2 linked regions of the Crateriforma conspicua genome follow. The protein of the gene in region 1 interacts with the protein of each later gene in a pairwise test. Links are inferred from orthologs where the notes say so. Each region holds a gene or a part of one and is shown in the gene's direction. Other genes may lie near its edges. The genes, in order: typA and Mal65_RS03685.

Region 1 (9,347 bases):
CAGGTCGCTCTTCATCGCCAAGTATCCGTACATGGTCGACCACAATCCCTTGCCATAGACGGGCAAGACGATTTGTCGGATACGGTCTTCGCCGGGACGTTTGACGAAGAAGACCTTGGCGACCTTTTCCCGGCGGCCGATTCCGGGGTTGTAATCCTCGGCGACGACTTCGACGCTGCGGGCCTTGTCGTCGACCACTTCGCGAGGATCGTACGTTTCCGGATCGATTTCGGTGTTGTAGGAACCGTCTTCCAAGTTGACCAATTTTTCACTGATCCACTCGTACAGTTCTGCCACCTTTTCAGCCGACAGTTGCGACGCGGGCTTTCCGTATTCACCCATCGCCAGACCAGTGGCGTCCAGAATGTTTCGTTGTTGATCCAGTTGCTTGTTCTTTGCCTGGATCGGACGCAGGACGACCGCCGCGGCGCTCACCGCTAGCGAACAGACCACGCAAAGAACCAGGGCAACCAGGATGGTGTTGCCGATCGAATCACGCCGTTGCATAACGAGCCTTTCTGCGAGAGACGTTCCACTGGACGACGAAGTAGTCGATTAGCGGAGCAAACACATTGCCGAACAAGATGGCCAGCATGATGCCTTCGGGGAAAGCCGGATTGATGACCCGAATCAGGACGGTCATGAATCCGATCAGTCCGCCGTAAAACCATTTACCGGTTTCGGTCATCGATGCGCTGACCGGGTCGGTGGCCATGTAGACCAAACCGAACGCCAAGCCGCCGATGACCAGGTGCCAATAGAACGGGACTTCGAACATCGGGTTCGTTTCGCTGCCCACCACATTCAACAACAGCGACGTGGCGACGACACCGCCGATCACGCCGGTCATGATTTTCCAAGATCCGACGCCACAAGCGATCAAGATGCCGGCACCGACCAAACACAACAGGGCGCTGGTTTCGCCGACGCATCCCTGAATGGTGCCGATGAAAGCACTCATCCAAGTGATCGGTTCCTGGGCACCCCAGACATAGTCGACGCTTGCCAGTGAACCGACCGCGTCTTGTTCGGCGATCGCCATTTGGCCCAGGGCGGTCGCGCCGCTGTAGCCATCGACGGCCGTCCAGACTTTGTCACCACTGATTTGGCCGGCGTAGGCGAAGTACAGGAACGCACGGCTGGTCAGGGCGACGTTCAAGAAGTTTCGACCCGTTCCGCCGAAGACCTCCTTGGCCACGATCACGCCGAACGCGATCCCCAGTGCGACCTGCCAAAGCGGAATGGATGCGGGCAGTGTCAGCGGGAACAACAGTCCGGTGACCAAGAAGCCTTCGTTGATTTCGTGTCCACGCAGAACGCTGAACACCAATTCGATGTGGCCACCGACAAACATCGTCACGATGTACATCGGCAAAAAGAAAATCGCACCGAGCACGAAATTGGCCACGTGATCCGATGCGTCATAGCCGAAGCCGATCGCCTGGAACAGTTGGTGGTGCCAATCGTAATCGATGTCGATCCCCGCGGCGGTCATCTTTTCAACCGCTTCGGTGGCCTGGTAACCGACATTCCACATGCCGAACAGGGTCACCGGGACCAACGCAAAGACGACCATGCTCATCATCCGCTTCAGGTCGATGCCGTCGCGAACGTGGGTCAAGCCGTGCGTGGTTTCGCCGGGTGTGTAAAGAAATGTGTCGAGGGCCTCGTAGACCGGGTAGGCCTTCTCCAGAATCGCACCCTTTTCAAAGTAAGGGTGAACCGAATCCAGAGCGTCGCGCAGTGCTTTCATGTTTCTGGGTTTTCCTTGATCAACCTTCCCGTTCGATCGTGGTCAAGTTTTCACGCAACAGGGAACCGTACTCGTATTTGCCGGGACACACGAACGTGCACAACGCCAAGTCTTCTTCGTCCAACTCCAACGCGCCCAACTGTTGCGCTTGGTCGGTGTCGCGGACGATCAGGGCACGCAGCAATTGCGTCGGCAGGATGTCCAGCGGGACGACCTTTTCGTAGGTTCCCAGTGGCACCATCGCCCGCACGCTGCCGCCGGTGGACGTCGTGAAGGGGAATTTCTTGCCCGGCGTCATCGCGGATGCAAAAACGCGTGTCACGCTGTACTTATCAAAACCGGGTTTTTGCCAGCCAAGAAACTCTCGGTCATCGCCTTCGGCCAAGACGGAGACTTGGTTGTGATAGCGGCCCAGGTACTGGTGTGGATCCAACGCGGTGCGTCCGCAAAGCACCGAACCGGAAATCGGCCGGACTTTGACGTCTTCGCATTCGCCGTCGATCAATTCGCTGACGTTGGCGCCCAAACGGGTTTCCAACAATCGCGGCTGCTTGACGACCGGTCCGGCCAACGCGATCACGCGTCGCGGATCCAACGTGCCATTGATCAACAGCGATCCGATCGCCGCGACGTCTTGGTATCCGATGTGCCAAACCGTTTTCGTCGGTCCCACCGGATCCAAGTGATGAATGTGTGTGCCGACCAGCCCCGCCGGGTGGGGGCCGCCGAACGATTCAATTTCGATTTTGGTGTTGGATGACCCGGGGATCTCGGAGTTCGGTGATTTGCACACGAACACCTTCCCATCGGTCAGCTCGGCGATCGCTTCCAAGCCCAGTGAAAACTGGTCCTTGCGGTCGGCCAGCACCACCGCGGGATCGGCCGCCAGCGGGTTGGTGTCGATCGCGGTCACGAAGATCGAATGCGGGGTGGTGCCCGGGGCGGGAACTTTGCCGTAGGGGCGTCCGCGGAAGGCGGTCCACAATCCGGACTGGACCAACACGTCGGTCAGCCCCTGACGGCCCATGCCCGACGGCGTGCCGCCCTTGGCCTGGTCGAATTCGACGCGTTCGTCGCCTTCGACCTGGATCGTCAACGCTTCGAATTTCCGTTTCGCACCGCGGACCACACCGGTCACGCGACCCGAAGCCGGAGCGGTGAAAATCACACCTGGGGTCTTCTTGTCTTCGAACACCGGTTGGCCCGCGCGAACAGTGTCGCCTTCGGCCACCAGCATCGTGGGCTTCATACCGACATAGTCGTCACCCAACAGGGCAACCGACGAAACCGGCGAAGCGACTTCGATGTGCTGTTCCGGGCATCCCGTGATGGGAAGGTCCAAACCCTTTTTGATCGTTACCATCGACTGTTTCAGCCTAGAAAGAATGCTTCACACGAACGCCGGCCCGTGTCGAAGACCGCCTGGTCGTGGCAAAACACGCCGCAGAGACTTTGTGAAAAAAATCACAAAGTAGGTCCAAGTCAACGCCCGCGGTTCTTGCGGGCGTCACTGTGGCAGAATATCGCACAGGCAAGCAAAAGTGACAACGGCATTGGACGCTGCTGTGGACGGTTTTCCCGTGGGCATCCCACAGCGGTCATCGGTGACCGTTGCAACTGGAAAACTTTGCCGCCGCTGCATGCAATGCAACGAGACCTGTCAACGGTAACTGGCGCGCCGCTAACACCCGCTGCACGGGACGTTCGTCTTCCGGTAACCGCCTGCGGATGCTCCGCGATCGGGTCCCACCTTTGAATCAATACGCCTAGCGTTTTTTCCCTGCGCGTTTACGCTGCTGCAGAAATTTTTTTTGCATCGGTTTGCGGTGCCGTTTTTCTGTCAGGTCGCGTTGGCGTTCCGACGGCGGCCGCCCCCAAATCGAGCGAACCCATCGTCACGCGGCATCCCTTAGGTGCATCGTCACGGGATGCCCGATGCCGGCGTCTTCTTTGGAAGTCACTGCTTTGACGTGGCGACCGAAAGAAACGTCGCACGCGGGCCCCGGCGATTGTTTGCCCGGCCGACGAATACGAACTCAATACACCCTTTCCATCAAAGGCATCCGCCCTTGCGTCGCAACGACATCCGAAACGTCGTCATCATCGCCCACGTTGATCACGGAAAGACCACGCTGGTCGATTGCCTGTTGCGTCAAAGCGGCCAGTTTCGCGATGCGGAACTGAAAGGCGAACGCATCCTGGATTCCAATGATTTGGAAAGGGAGCGTGGGATCACCATTTTGTCCAAGAACATCGCGATTCCCTATCGCGACGTCAAAATCAACTTGATCGACACGCCGGGCCACGCGGATTTCGGCGGCGAAGTCGAACGCGTCGTCCAGATGGCCGACGGAGCGTTGGTTTTGGTCGACGCCGCCGAAGGCCCCATGCCGCAAACCCGCTTTGTGCTGGAAAAAGCGTTGCAAGCGGGCGTGCGGCCCATTGTGGTGGTCAACAAGGTCGACCGTCCGGACGGCCGCCCGCACGAGGCGCTGGACGAAGCGCTGGAATTGTTGGCCGAGCTTGGCGGCGAAGACCAGTTGGACAACGCGGCCTACGTTTTTGCTAGTGCGAAAGAGGGATTCGCCACGACCGACCCCGAGACGACGTCTCCCAACATGCAACCGCTGTTGGACTTGCTGGTGGACGCGGTCCCCGGACCTGAGGTGGAAACGGAAGCTCCGCTGCAAATGCTGGTCACCACATTGGACTGGAGCGACTACGTCGGCCGAATCGCGATCGGTCGGATCACCGCCGGCGCCATTCGCAGCGGTCAAAACGTGATGCTGTACCAAAAGGATCAGAAGCGCGTGGCGAAGGTTGGCGGACTGTTCGTGTTCGACAAGCTTGGGCGCACCCCCGCCGAACAAGCGTCGGCTGGAGACGTGATCGCGATCGAAGGTTTGGAGAACGTCGAAATCGGCGACACCATCGCGAATGCCGAAGGCGGCACCGCGCTACCGCGGCTTAGCGTCGACGAACCGACACTTGAGATGATTTTCAGTGTCAACACGTCGCCGTTTTTGGGTCGCGAAGGCAAGTTCGTGACGACGCGTCAGCTGAAAGCACGGCTGGAAAAAGAACTGGAGCGAAACGTCGCGCTGCGGGTCCGTCAGGTCGAAGGCAGCGATAGCTACGCCGTGGCGGGCCGGGGCGTGTTGCACTTGGCCGTTTTGATCGAAACGATGCGACGCGAAGGTTACGAACTGAGCGTCGGAAAGCCGCAGGTGGTCTACAAAGAGATCGACGGAATCAAGCACGAGCCCTACGAAGATTTGCGGGTGGAGGTGCCCACCGAAACGATGGGGCCGGTGATGGAACTGGTGGGTTTGCGTCGCGGAACCTTGGACGTGATGCAACAGCGCGGCGATTTCAGTTTGCTGAGCTTCAAAATCCCCTCGCGTGGTCTGATCGGCTTGCGAACCAAGTTGCTGAACGCCACCCGCGGGACGGCGATCATTCACCACCGGTTTGACAGTTACCAAGTGGTCGAGGGCGAAGTACCGCGTCGCGGAAACGGTGTGTTGATCTCCATGGTCAGTGGCAAAGCGATGCCGTTTGCTTTGTTCGGTTTGCAGGACCGATCCGAATTGTTCGTCGCCCCGGGGACGGAAGTCTATGAGGGCATGATCGTCGGCGAAAACGCTCGCGACAACGACATGACGGTGAACCCGTGCCGTGAGAAAAAATTGACCAACATGCGGGCCAGCGGCAGCGACGAAAATGTGATTTTGAAGCCGCCGCGCGACATGTCGTTGGAAGCCGCGCTGGAATACATCGAAGACGATGAACTGGTGGAAGTCACGCCGGAAAACATTCGGCTTCGCAAGGCTGTGCTGGGCGAAGCGGATCGCCGGCGCATCAAGCGTGCCGGGAAAACCGCGGCCGCTGTCTAAGCCTCGCTAGGCGGCGAAGCTTGTCGGGAATGATCGCACGCCCACCCTGGGGTTTTGTTCATCGGTTTTGCCCGTAACATGCGGATGCAGCGGAGAGTGATCGCCGTCGCGGCCGTGCATCGTCGGGGAATGCCCGAACTGTTCGAAAAATCAGGTATCGACGAGGCCGCGTTTGCCACAGAAGAATACTAGACTGTCGTTAGCAACCTGTTTGTTTGACCCGCATGATTCTTGGACGATGAAACGCTTCGCAATCGCTTTACTTGCTTTCGCATTTGTCTCGGCCGTCGGTTCGTCGGCATTGGCCACTTCACCGACCGGTTGGGACCGCGTCATTGTGCCGACCGGACAGTACCGCCAAACCGTCAAGGCGATGCCGATCGAAAAACGTCCGGGACGACCGTTGCACGTTTACGGCAATACGATTCGCTATCGCCATCAAGCCGCGACCGGACAGTTGCAGGGCAGCCCGCTGCGTCGCATCTTGCTGGGAACCGATCAACTGCGTGGTGCCCGTCGATAGTTTGCGCCTAGCGCCCGCGAGAATTGTCGGTTTGGTTCCGGTATTGCGGATAATAACCGTCGTAATAGGGCGCGACCGGATACGGGCTGTTTCCACCCGCCGGATAGGGATTGCCCGGGCGATCAAAGACGGGCGGTTTGCCGGGGCGGCCCAGTCCGTTGCCCGGACGCTGACCGTTGCCCGGGCGCTGGCCATTGCCCGGACGTTGCCAGCCGGGACCTACAGGGCCGCCACCGTTTCCGGCACCCGGCGGATAGGGGGCGGGATAGCCGTAGCCCAGATTCAGGCCGGCGAACGGTGCACCCCAATTGGCGTACGGCGTGCTGTAAGGCCGATAGGGAAAACGCCATTCGCCGTAAGGTCGAACGGGATCTCCCCAGGTATCGACGTTGTGATAGTTGTCGGCCGACTGGCCATAAGCCAATGTGCTGCGATAGTGGCGATAACCGCTGCTGCGATACGTCGGGTCGATTTCCACCGATGGCATTGCCGTGGGCGCGTACTGGGTGACCCGCTGACCGCTGACGGGGTCATGCGTGTAGGTGCTCGGAAGCGTCAGCCAATCCGTTGCGATGGCCGGTGCGGTCAATAGCATCCATGCGACCACGGGGATCATGTAGCGCATGGACGCCAAGCTAGTTCGCAAAACCAATTGGCGTCGGGAAAATGACAGGAACGCGGCGAATTTGCCAAGTTCTGTCTCCGCGCAATCCGTCCAATCGTCACCAGCGGACACTCCGTCATCGCCCACCGAACCGACGGGCGATGTGGTGAGGACGGCTTGCCGTTACAGTCGTCGCAGCCCGTCTTCGGTCATCGGGTTGGGGATTTCGAAATCGATCTGATCGATCCGCTCCAACGTTTCGGCGTCCAAAATCAGGTCGTCCGCCTCCAGTGATTCTTTCAGCTGTGCGACGGAGGTGGCGCCGACGATCGTGCTGGCGACGAAGTCGTGTTGCTTGCTCCAGGCCAGCGCCAACGCGGTGACACTGACGCCCAAGTCTTCGGCGATTTGGCCCAGGCGTCTGGTGGTTTCCAGTGATCGATCATTGACGAATCGCTGAGCCATCCGCTTCTGCCGGTCACCGCCGTTGGTCAGGTATTCGGTGAACCGTCCGCCGGGCGGGGGCCCATCGTTGTACTTGCCCGTTAGCACGCCGCCGCCCAAAGGCGAATAAGGCAACAGCGAAAGGCCCTCTTTACGAAGCACTTGTGCCAGTTCGCTTTCGCAACGGCGATTGATCAGGCTGAAGTTGTTCTGAACGGTTTGGTAGCGATCCAGTCCATAGGTGTCGGCTTCCCACAGGCTTTTCATCACTCCCCAGCTGGTTTCGTTGCTGCAGCCGATGACTCGGACCTTGCCGCTTTGCCGCAATTCCGTCAACGCCGACAACACTTCGTGATACGGCATGCCGTGGTCGGGCCAGTGGATCTGATACAGATCGATGTAATCGGTTTGCAAACGACGCAGCGAAGCTTCGCAGGCACGGATGATCTGATGCCGGTCGATCGCACAGTGTTCGTTACGGACCGGCGCGGCGAACCAGCCGTGCGCCGGACCGGTGACTTTGGTGGCAACGATCACCGCTTCGCGTGTTTGTCGCTTCAACCAATTGCCAAAGATTTCTTCGGTCTTGCCGACCGTTTCCCGCTTCGGTGGAACGGGATAGATTTCCGCTGCATCAAAGAAATCGATTCCCGCATCGTGTGCGACGTCACAAATTTCGTGGCTAGTCGATTCATCGCACTGGGAACCGAACGTCATTGTGCCCATGCAGATGTCGGACACGACGATACCGCTGCGGCCGAGTCGTCGTCGTTGCATCGTTGGATATCTCTTGGAAGAACCGTTGTCGGAGAAATGGTCACGTGGCGCAAGTTGGTCAATCAGCGTTCGCGGAACAGTTCACTGATTGATTGGTCGTGGTGGATCCGTTTGATGGCTTCGGCAAGCAGCGGGGCCACAGACAGCTGGACCATACCGGGCAATTGTTTTTCCGCAGGAATCGGAATCGTGTCGGTGACGACGACCGAATCGATCGGGGCTTCGCGCAGGCGATGAATCGCCGGACCGCACAGGACGCCGTGGGTGCATGCGATGTGAATTTCTTTGGCGCCCGCGTCGTGCACCAAGCGTGCCGCGCCGCAGATGGAACCGGCGGTGCTGATCATGTCGTCAAACATCAGTGCGATGCGTCCTTCGACGGGACCACCGATGATGGTCGACTGGCGGACTTCCAATGCGCTGCTGCGACGTTTGTCGATGATTCCCAGCGGGCCGCCCAATCGTTTGGCGTGGCCGACGGCACGTTTAATGCTGCCTTCGTCCGGGCTGACCACGACGATTTCGTCTTCGTCCAGCCCGCGGCTAAGGAAGTGATCGTTCAGCACGGGGGCCGCATACAAGTGATCCACCGGGACGTCAAAAAAGCCCTGGATTTGGGCCGCGTGCAAGTCCATCGCCAACACGCGATCGGCACCGGCGCGGGTGATCAAGTTGGCGATCAGCTTGGCCGTGATCGGCACCCGGCCTTCGTCCTTGCGGTCCTGCCGCGCGTAACCGAAGTACGGGATGACCGCGGTGATCCGTTCGGCACTGGCGCGGCGGCAGCAATCGATCATGGTCAAAAGTTCGATCAAATGATCGTTGACCGGTGGACATGTCGGCTGTATCAAGAAAACGTCGCGTCCGCGCACGTCTTCATCTAGCTTGCAAAAATTCTCTCCGTCGGGGAATTGTCCCAACGAGATCTTGGCGGGCTCCAGATGCAGGTGCCGGCACAGTTTTTCAGTCAGCGTCGGGTTCGCCCGACCGCTAAAGATTTTCAGTTCACGCATAACCCATTGATCGCATCGTTTCGTCGACGATCTGCAGCTCCTGTGGATTGTTGATCGAAAGAGCTTCGCACGGCTTCAGCACGGGCAAAGCGTCCACGGCCTTGCCTGATTTCCGCAACAGTGCCGGACAATCCGTCAGGTAGTATTCACCCTGTGCGTTGTCGTTGCTGATCTGTTTCAGCGACGACAGCAAGTCGGGGGTTTGGAACAGGTACGTGCTCATGTTCACTTCGGTGATCGCCAACTGTTCCGGCGTGGCGTCTTTGTGTTCGACGATGCCGATAAAGTTGCCGTCTTCATCACGAACGATGCGACCCAGCCCGGTGGGATCGTCTTT
Region 2 (9,407 bases), 3.8 Mb from region 1 along the record:
TGTCCGGCGATCCCGTTGTGATAACGGCAAGCTTCTAGGAATGATTCCAACAGCACCAGTGCGGCGATCGCGTCGACACGTTCTTTGGTGCGTTTGCGTGTGTATTTTCCAGGCCGCATTCGCTGCTGCGCCGCAACGGTCGTGAACCGTTCATCGAACATGCGTACGGGCAGACCGGTTTGGTCCCTCAGCGATTTGGCAAATTCGCGTGCTTCGGCGCTCTTCTGGCTTTCCCCACCGTCGCAGTGCACCGGCAACCCGACGATCAGCGCGGTGACGCGATTTTCCTTTGCCATGCGTGCGAAGTAGTCGGGATCTTTGACCAGCGCGGATGTCGTGACGACTTCGAAGGGGCTGGCCAGGATGCGATCCGGGTCACAAATGGCGACGCCGATTCGAACGGTCCCATAATCAATCGCCGCGATACGCCCAGACTCGGGAAAGGAAGGAATCACCAGTGCAGATTCGTCGTTTGTGCGAACAGAAGCCAGGAAGTGGTCGATCAGCGACCGTTGTCTCACTGTAAGGCGGTGGGCATCTTCGGCCAACCATTGGCGAGGGCGGGCGCGGCAGATCATCGGCCGTGGGGTGCCATGGCGTTTGTCGCCAGAGAAATCGCCATGCGGGCGTGGTTTCGTCGGCTTGGCCGATGTTTAGAATCGGTGCCCGGGCCGTTCGCGACTTCGGTCGAATCGGCGCCGTTGCTCGTTCCGTTTGAAATTCAAATCCTTTCGCGGCTGTGCGTGTATGTCTGGGTTCGCGGTCGATCGTTTTGCCAGATGCATGCGGCGGATATCGCTTGTCGGTTGCTGCCTGTTGTTTTTGCCGGGGTGTCACTCGTCGAGCGAACCGGAGGGTACTTTTGAAGGTTTCGCGGCACAGGAACCGACCCAGGCGTCGCCCGTTGATCCGGCCGCGGCGTCGGCGGCGCGGAACCGCTTGGCCGATGAAGGCGTCGATCTGACATGGCCGCCGGAAGGCCCGCCGCTGTTGTGGCAGCAGCCGATGGGGACCGGGTATGGATCGCCGGTGATCGTCGGCGACCGGGTGATCGCCAACCACCGTGTCGATGACAGCGAACGGACCGTCTGTTTCGACTTGGAATCCGGTGATCTGATTTGGGAAGACCAGATACCGACCTCCGCGGTATGTGATTACGAATACAGCGACGGGCCCTACAGCACACCCGTCGTTGCCGGCGATGCGGTGTTCGTGCATCACGGCCAAGGCCAGTTGTCGGCGATCGATTGGCGCGACGGTCGTCGGATTTGGCACCGTGATTTGTATCAAGAGTACCAGGTGACCCCGGGGATCTTTCCCGCCGGCGCCAGTCCGTTGGTGACCCAAGATCGTGTGTTTCTGTCGTTGGGCGGCGTGGATACCGACGCGGGAATCATTGCGTTGAATCGCGCCACCGGTGAAACCATTTGGACGGCCACCGATCATGCCGCCGCGTACACGATTCCCGTCATGACCCGCGTGCATGGCAACGATCATTTGCTGGTGATCACGGCCGAAGGCTTGTTGTCGCTGGATCCGACCGATGGTTCGGTGGATTGGGAAATCCAGCACTTTGGACGCGCGCCGCTGTCCTACAACGCCGTTTCACCGGTCGTGATTGACGACATCGTTTTGGCGGTCACCGGTCCGGGCCCCGGTGCGCTGGCCGTGCGGATACTGCCCGATCGGGGCCACGAGCGAGTTTGGAAAGACCGGCGGGTTTTGGACAGCCAATTCAACCGCTTGGTGACTTGGAAGGACCACGTCATTGGGTTCACTGCGGCCGGTCAGGGCGGCGCTTCGCTGCGGATGATTGCCCCCGCCGATGGCGCACTGGTGTGGGAATACAAATCGATCCTGCGGCGTGGCCAACCGGTGCGTGTCGGCGACGACATCATTCTTGCCATCGGTGAACGCGGGCATTTGGCCAGCCTGGCAGTTCGTCGCGACGGTGTGGACGTGCTGGCATTCACGGATCAGCCGCTGATGACCGACCCCAGTTACTGCACGCCCGCGATCCGGGGGAACCGTTTGGTTTTGAAGGACGAAGAACGGCTGGCCGTGTTCGATCTATCCACGTTTGACCCGTCGCTGTCGACAACCGAAGATTGACAGGGCTGGCGAACGATCGTCCGTCGGAATCCGACAACGTTGAACAATTTTATGAAGCCGTTTTTGTACGCTCATTCCAGCGATCCCTCGATCCGCCGATGTGACGATCCGTCTGTTGACCGCCACCGCATGCGATCGCGTTTGGATCGATGTGTTTGTCGGTGTCGGGCCTTTTCCGCGTCGCTGTTGATCGGATGGGTATCAATGAACGCCGTGCCGTGTTTGGCGCAGACCGGCGGCAACGGGTCCGGCGACTTCTCCGGTGCACAAATGGCCGACCGCGACGCGCCGGTCCGTCAGACGATCGCCCAATTGATTGAAAAGTTGGGGCACCCCAATTACGTCAGTCGCGAGAGAGCCAAAGCGGCGCTTCAGCGATATGGTTTGGAAGCACTCGATCAGCTTCAACAAGCCAGCGATCATCCGGACAACCAGATCGCCATGTCGGTTCGACGTCTGATCGCCAGCCGGTCCATACGTTGGTCGGGCCCCTTGGATCCGGAAGCGGTGCGCAAGACGTTGACCGGTTATGGCAGTTTGGCGATCAACGACCGACAGTCGCGTATCGAACGCTTGGCGGACCTGCCGGATGAAATGGCGACCGCAGCCCTGGCCCGCCTGGCCCGCTTTGAAACCGATCCGCGGCTCAGTCTGTTTGCCGCCATCGCGTTGATGGAACAGCCGACGCCAATGAATCAGACGACCCAGCGCAAACGTGCCAAGACCATCTTGGACACGATCGGGCAGTCCGACCGAGTCGCCAGCCAATGGTTGCGGCTTCATGCGTCGGACTTAGCCGACAATCAATTCGCACGGCAGCGATGGATGGATTTATTGGCGGTACATCGCCGCCAGCTCGATCGACACGCCGACCATCAATTGGATTCGGATCTGTTGCTGCGTTTTGTGCGTGTCTTGTCCGCCGGCGCCGCCCAGCAGGGGCATGTCGAAGATGCTTTGCGATTGGCGACGGCGAACTTGGACCTGGTGTCTCCGGTGCCTAACGAACTGACCGATGCTTGTACCTGGGCGCTCGAACATGATTTGGATTCATTGGTGTTCGAATTGCACCGGATGCATCCCAGTCTGTTCGACAAAGATCCAGTGTTGCTTTATGGCGTAGCCGAAGCGCACACCAAGCTGGGGAATGATTCGCTGGCCGAAAAATTCGCGGCGGCGGCGCTGGATACCAATCCGATACCAACGGATGAATCGGAGCGGGGTGAGCTGGGGGCTCAGGAGGTCAAGACTCGCGCCGCCAGGCACATTAAGGTTGCCACGGACTTGCGGGATCGAGGTTTTTTTCGCTGGGCCGAGAGGGAGTTCCGTTTCGTGATCGACCGCTTTGAAATCGAGGCGATCGAAGGCGCGATGGCTCGGAAACTGCTGGGCGAAATGCACTCGGATTTGTTCCAGCACGCACAGGTGATCGACGTCTTGGAGCCGCTGATTCAGCGGCTTGCCATCGATGGTGAATTGAAACAACGGATGGACGTCCGCGACATTTCATTGGTCGATATGCGTGCTTTGGCCGCCTACCACCGCGGGTTGTTGGCGAAAGAGCGTGGCGATTCACAAGCCGCACGTGCCGCGTTCGAAGTTGCTTTTCAAGAAGGTTATCGGCAACGTATCGACGCGTTGATCGCGATGTACCACTTGGACGGTGACGACGAATACCGACGCAGTGTGCGTCAGTTGCTGGCTCGCGAAACGCTGGGTCATGAACGCAAAATCGCCGACGCCGATCGTGGCGGCCAAGGCCGATTCATGTTGCGAAAGAACGATGATTTGCTGGCCCAGGCACTGAATGACTATGCGTGGTTGGTCAGCAACACGACCGGTGATTTTGACAAGGCATTGCGTTGCAGCCAGCGATCCATCGAATTGATGGGCCAGCGGGCGACGCTGATGGACACCCTGGCCCGTTGCCATTTTGCCGTGGGCGAACTGGATGCTGCGGTGCAGTGGCAACGCCGGGCCGTGTCCGCCCAGCCGCACTTTCCGCCACTGAAGCGTCAGTTGGATGAATTCGAATCTGCCTTGAAAGCTTCGCAGACAACCGATTCACCATCGCCCGAATCGCCCGCCACGCCGTAGCGCGGCAGGGGCGTTGTTCATCGCGGTTCTAGACGAACCGCCGGCGAATCAGCGTTTGCGAGATTCGTAGGGCCCGGGGAAATCCTCGGGGATATCGGTCAGGGTCACGTCACCGGTCGCGGCCCATTCAGTGCCACGCAGCATCGTGGTGATGAAGCCCGTGCAAGCGAAAGATTTATCGTCATGGCCCATTGGCGTGTGAAAGACGCGGCCGTCGCCGTAGTGGATCGTCATGATCATCGGTTCGTGACGCCCCGTTCCACGGTATTTGGGATCCGCGTAGGCCGTCGCCAAGATGTGCATGTTTTCGGCCGGTCCACGCAGCTTTTGGTATAGCTCGTCTTGCACGTGCAACCACGCCCGCGGCATGCCTCGCGTGATCGGGTGGTCGGCATCGCGGACCACGATTTGATATTCATGCTGGGGGCCGTGCGATCCGCCGCCACCGGGTGTCATGTCTCGAACGACGTCGCCTTGTTCGTTGACATAGACGTACGGGCCGGACTTTTCATTGCGTCCGTCCCAGCCGCCCAAGCCGATCATGCGATTGAATTCCAACCAATTGCCGAAACTGTTGTCGGCCGCATGAACGATGACCAAACCGCCGCCGTTGGCAACGAACTTTTCCAAGGCCTGCTGGGTTTCCTCGGGCCAGGGCGCCGCTTTCCATCCGAAATTACTGACCACGACGTCGTACGCGGCAAAATCCGGTTTGAAATCTGGGTCGGGCTTCGGTTCCGGCAGGTCCTGATATTCATTTCCGTCGTCCAGCGGATACTCTTCCAACAACTTGCCACCTTTCCAGGTGAACTTGCTGCGGTTGACGTCCACCGTGAATCGTCCCGACGCTTCGTAGAAGTCTCGCATCATGGCCGTCGTTTTGGGCCACGCGGTGTGATTGTTCTGGCCGTCAATGATCAACAGCTTCAACTTGGCATCGTCCGCATCGGCGGCCGAAATGGTGGTCGGAGCGATGGAAAGGCACACTAGAAAGGCCGCCAACGCGACGCGGGGCCATGACATCAGGCGGGGAACGGGCATCGTTGTTTTGTCATCGGGTGGGGAAAGCGGACGGGGAAGTCTACGATTGTAGTGTCTGATGCCGACACACAATGAGATTTTGACGAGAGAGCCCTTGGATCGCCCACCCCTGCGTTTGATTGCCGCATGTTCGTTCGGACTCGAAGCGGTCGTCCGACGCGAATTGCACTCGCTTGGCATTGAAGCGGAAGTCGACGGTGATGGCCAAGTCATCTTCGAGGGTGATTGGGAAACGGTCGTTCGTGCGAACCTTTGGCTGCGCTGTGCCGATCGCGTCCTGTTGTGCGTCGCCCGGTTCACGGCGCCCGATTTTGACACGCTGTTCGAAAAGACCCGGGGACTGAATTGGGGCGAATGGATTCCCGTCGACGGACGTTTTCCCGTCACCGGTCGATCGGTGCGATCGGAACTTTCCAGCGTTCCGGCCTGTCAACGCACCGTCAAACGCGCCATCGTCGACGCCCTGCGTCGTGACCACCAAGCCAACGATCTGGTCGAAACCGCGGCCACTTACGAAGTCAATGTCAGCCTGATCAAAGACATTGCAACGCTGACCATCGACACCTCCGGGGCCAGTTTGCATCGACGTGGATACCGGCGTGACCCATCGCGTGGACCGCTGAAAGAAACATTGGCCGCCGCCACCGTGTTGCTTAGCCACTGGGAATCGGGACGCCCGTTTTGCGATCCGTTCTGTGGCACCGGGACGATTCCGATCGAAGCCACTTGGATCGCACGAAGCATTGCACCGGGTTTGATGCGTTCGTTTGCGCTGGACGACTGGCCGGCGATTCCCAACGACTTGCGGGGCGACCTGCGTCGCGACGCGGTCACCCTGCAAACGCCATCAGTGTCACCCACTCTGCTAGCAACCGACATCAATCCAAAAGTTCTGCGCGCCGCCCGCGACAACGCCGTTCGGGCAGGCGTCGAAGCGGACATCCATTTCGAAGCCAAAGCGTTTTCCGAATTCACCAGTCGCCGTCGATTCGGATGTCTGATCACCCATCCGCCGGAGGGAAACCCGTCGGCGGGTTCCGAATCACGATACCCGGATTCGCGAGGGGGCCAGATGCCGCGACCGACGAAGTCCGATCACCGATCATCCGCCGACCGATCGGCCCGCGTGACCCGAGAATTGGATGCGTTGTTCGAAGCGTTTCCCGATGTCTTTCGGCGGTTGCCGACGTGGTCGCATTTCGTACTGACCGCGTACCCGGGGCTGGAGCGATTGTTGGGGCGAAAGGCCGACCGTCGACGCAAGTTGTACAACGGCAACGTCGCCTGCACGTTGTTCCAATTCCACGGCCCCAAACCGGTGGTCGAAGTCCGCCAGGCCAGCGCCGATGCTTTGCCACCGACTTCGGATCCGACATCCACGACGTCCGCTGGTAACGTGGACGGGACAACGAACGAATCAAACAAGCCCACGCGAAAAACACCCGAAATTCATGCATCTGAATCACAAACCCTGGTGCACGCGTCCGGCGGCGCAGCATTCGGGCAATTGCCTGAAAAGGCCCACCATCAAGCTGACCTGTTCGCCAGTCGTTTGGCCAAGCGAGCACGGCATTTGCGGCGCTGGCCCACCAAACGCGGGATCACTTGTTATCGCTTGTACGAAAAAGACGTTCCAGAGATTCCGCTGGTTGTCGATCGGTACGAAGATTGTCTGCACATCACCGAGTATGAACGTCCGCACGATCGTGATCCCGCACAGCATGCCAACTGGCTGGATTTGATGGTCGAAACCGCGGCAAAAACACTGGACGTTGCACCGGAGAACGCGTTTTTGAAGTCGCGGCGTCGCCAACGTGGGAACACCCAACATGAAAAACAGGCGGTGCAGGGACGACGCATTGTGGTCCAAGAAGACGGGCTAAAATTCCTGGTCAACTTATCGGACTATGTCGACACCGGATTGTTTTTGGATCACCGCGTCACCCGGCACATGGTGCGGCAGCAGGCCGATGGCACCCGGTTCCTGAATCTGTTTGCTTACACCGGTTCGTTTTCTGTCTACGCGGCGGCGGGTGGAGCCAAGTCGACGACCAGCGTTGATTTGTCGAACACTTACACCGACTGGGCAACTGAAAACCTGCGATTGAACGGTTTCGAATCCGACAACCATCGGGTGATCACATCCGACGTGGCGGAGTTCTTAGCGAATCATTCTGCCGGTCAGTGTTATGACCTTGTCGTGGTGGATCCGCCGACGTTTTCCAATAGCAAGCGGACCGAAAACGTTTGGGATGTCCAGCGTGACGCCCTGCCCTTGCTGGAAACTGTGATCCCGCTGGTTCGCCCGGGAGGCGTGATCTATTTTTCCACCAACTTCCGGCGTTTCAAATTTGATCAGGATGCTTTGGATGTTCAGTCCGTGATCGAAATCAGTCGCCAGACCGTTCCCGAAGACTATCGGAATCGGCGGATCCATCGCTGCTGGCGCATCGTCCGCTAAGCCTGATTCCGGCCAGCCTTGGAAAGACGACTGAAACAGAAATCGGCTCGGTGAATCGTTTGCATCGTTGATCGGCTTCGGCGCTGTTGGTGGCTCTCACGGCATTGTGTTGTTCGTGTTCCCCCAATCGATCCCAAGTGGCATCAATTGGCGGCGCGACTTGTCGGTGACGATCCGATACGCTGTGCATGACAGTCTTGATGCACACAGGTCCCGTGGAACCGGCAGTTTGTCCCAACCACCGCAGACAGGAAATTTTGCAAGATGCGCAGCGACGACCCAGCGTCCAATCCCTATGCCACCCCAAGTCCACTGAGCGTAGAGTCCGGCGAGAACGTGAGCTTTGTTGGTACGGACGACGACCTGCGCCCTTTCCGTACCATTTGGACATCGCCGCGCCGGACCGTTCGTCAGATTGTTTCGATCAATCCAAAGCTTCACGTCGTGCTTTTGGCTTGTCTGGCGGGGGTCGGCGAAACGCTGGATCGGGCGTCGACGCGAAACGCGGGCGACGATCTTCCCCTGGCCGCGATCCTTGGAATCGCGATTCTGATCGGCCCCTTGGCGGGGTTATTCAGCCTGTGGATCGGTTCGCATTTGGTCCGCTTTTCCGGCAGTTGGATCGGAGGCGTCGCCAGTCGCGAACACATCAAAACGGCCATTGCCTGGGCATCGGTTCCGTCGATCGCCGCGTTGCCTTTGTGGATACCCCAGATCGTATTGTTCGGTTCGGACTTGTTCACTCAGGAGACACCGGGGCTCGAGGCACAACCGATGCTGTTGATCCCGTTCTTGGCGTTTGCGTTGGTCGAACTGGTGTTGGGCGTCTGGGCATTCGTCCTGCTTTGCAACACGATCGCCGAAGTCCAGGGTTTCCGATCCGCTTGGCGAGGATTCGGGAATCTGATCCTGGCCGGGGCCGTTGTGGTCGTTCCGTTGCTGGGACTCGTCCTCGTGGTCGCCATGCTTTCGAATGCATAATCGAATCGGCCCCACGATCGGTCCGGCAGCGAACGATCGGATTCCGAGCGGATGTCGTGCCCAATCACCAGCATCCAGTGCTCTCAAAAGACATGGCGTTCCCAAGAGAAACGGCGGTGACGACGTGGATTATCAGTAATCGCCCACGACAGCCGAATACGATCCCCGGCGATCCAATGTATTAACGGCACCCGTTGGACGGAAAGAACCGGGCCTCGCCCCCCTGAATCCGCCGACTCTGCTACACCGGTGCAATTCCCGTCATTTTGGAGGCCAGGAGAATCGCCAAACGATGTAGAAGGATTTCCGTGTCCTAGCCGTCCGCCCCCTCTAGACGCGACACGCCCCAAGTCTTGGCAGAACCCGTGACTTGCCGCTCCCTCGACTTGGGGAGGACAGATACAATGCAGAGCACATGAGGGGAAGTCGGCCCGGAGCGAATCTGGTGAAGCCAATACCAACGGGCATTCTCCCCGACTCCGATGAAGAATCCAGAGTTCGCCCACAAAACTTTATGCCGATACCTGACGCAGACCGAGCCGTAGTGGAAGACGCAAAGGTGCGTGACTACCTGCTCAATCTTGCGCATCCCGACGGTGGCTCCAAGGCGATCTGGTTCCACTCCCTCGGCTACGACCGCGCCGAATGGCACCACCTCGCTGCTGACCTACTCGCTGTTGCTCGAAACTGCACAACGTTCGATACCGAAACCACC

What was found.
Region 2: the proteins of typA (region 1) and Mal65_RS03685 interact in binary tests that used the Escherichia coli proteins (3 or more experiments, as listed by UniProt). The link is inferred for Crateriforma conspicua from one-to-one orthologs.

The regions. Positions count from the first base shown.
Region 1 is NZ_CP036319.1:4,867,751-4,877,097, reverse strand. Bases 3,311-6,235 are described here. They hold typA (translational GTPase TypA), read left to right. Parts: upstream 3,311-3,822; coding sequence 3,823-5,649; downstream 5,650-6,235. Other genes in these bases: Mal65_RS17720 (hypothetical protein), read right to left, coding at 6,180-6,235; Mal65_RS17725 (hypothetical protein), read left to right, coding at 5,888-6,172. Outside these bases: Mal65_RS17745 (Na(+)-translocating NADH-quinone reductase subunit C), read right to left, coding at 1-507; Mal65_RS17740 (NADH:ubiquinone reductase (Na(+)-transporting) subunit B), read right to left, coding at 494-1,753; Mal65_RS17735 (Na(+)-translocating NADH-quinone reductase subunit A), read right to left, coding at 1,773-3,116; more of Mal65_RS17720, read right to left, coding at 6,236-6,797; Mal65_RS17715 (aldo/keto reductase), read right to left, coding at 6,960-7,997; Mal65_RS17710 (ribose-phosphate diphosphokinase), read right to left, coding at 8,060-9,010; Mal65_RS17705 (sugar phosphate nucleotidyltransferase), read right to left, coding at 9,003-9,347. UniProt on the Escherichia coli protein: A 50S ribosomal subunit assembly protein with GTPase and nucleotide-independent chaperone activity, required for 50S subunit assembly at low temperatures, may also play a role in translation.
Region 2 is NZ_CP036319.1:1,016,315-1,025,721, forward strand. The notes cover bases 5,043-8,027. They hold Mal65_RS03685 (class I SAM-dependent methyltransferase), read left to right. Parts: upstream 5,043-5,344; coding sequence 5,345-7,711; downstream 7,712-8,027. Other genes in these bases: Mal65_RS03680 (ThuA domain-containing protein), read right to left, coding at 5,043-5,250; Mal65_RS03690 (Yip1 family protein), read left to right, coding at 7,976-8,027. Outside these bases: Holliday junction resolvase RuvX, read right to left, coding at 1-458; Mal65_RS03670 (BamB-related PQQ repeat family beta-propellar protein), read left to right, coding at 784-2,112; Mal65_RS03675 (tetratricopeptide repeat protein), read left to right, coding at 2,317-4,209; more of Mal65_RS03680, read right to left, coding at 4,258-5,042; more of Mal65_RS03690, read left to right, coding at 8,028-8,692. UniProt on the Escherichia coli protein: Specifically methylates the guanine in position 2445 (m2G2445) and the guanine in position 2069 (m7G2069) of 23S rRNA. Methylation occurs before assembly of 23S rRNA into 50S subunits.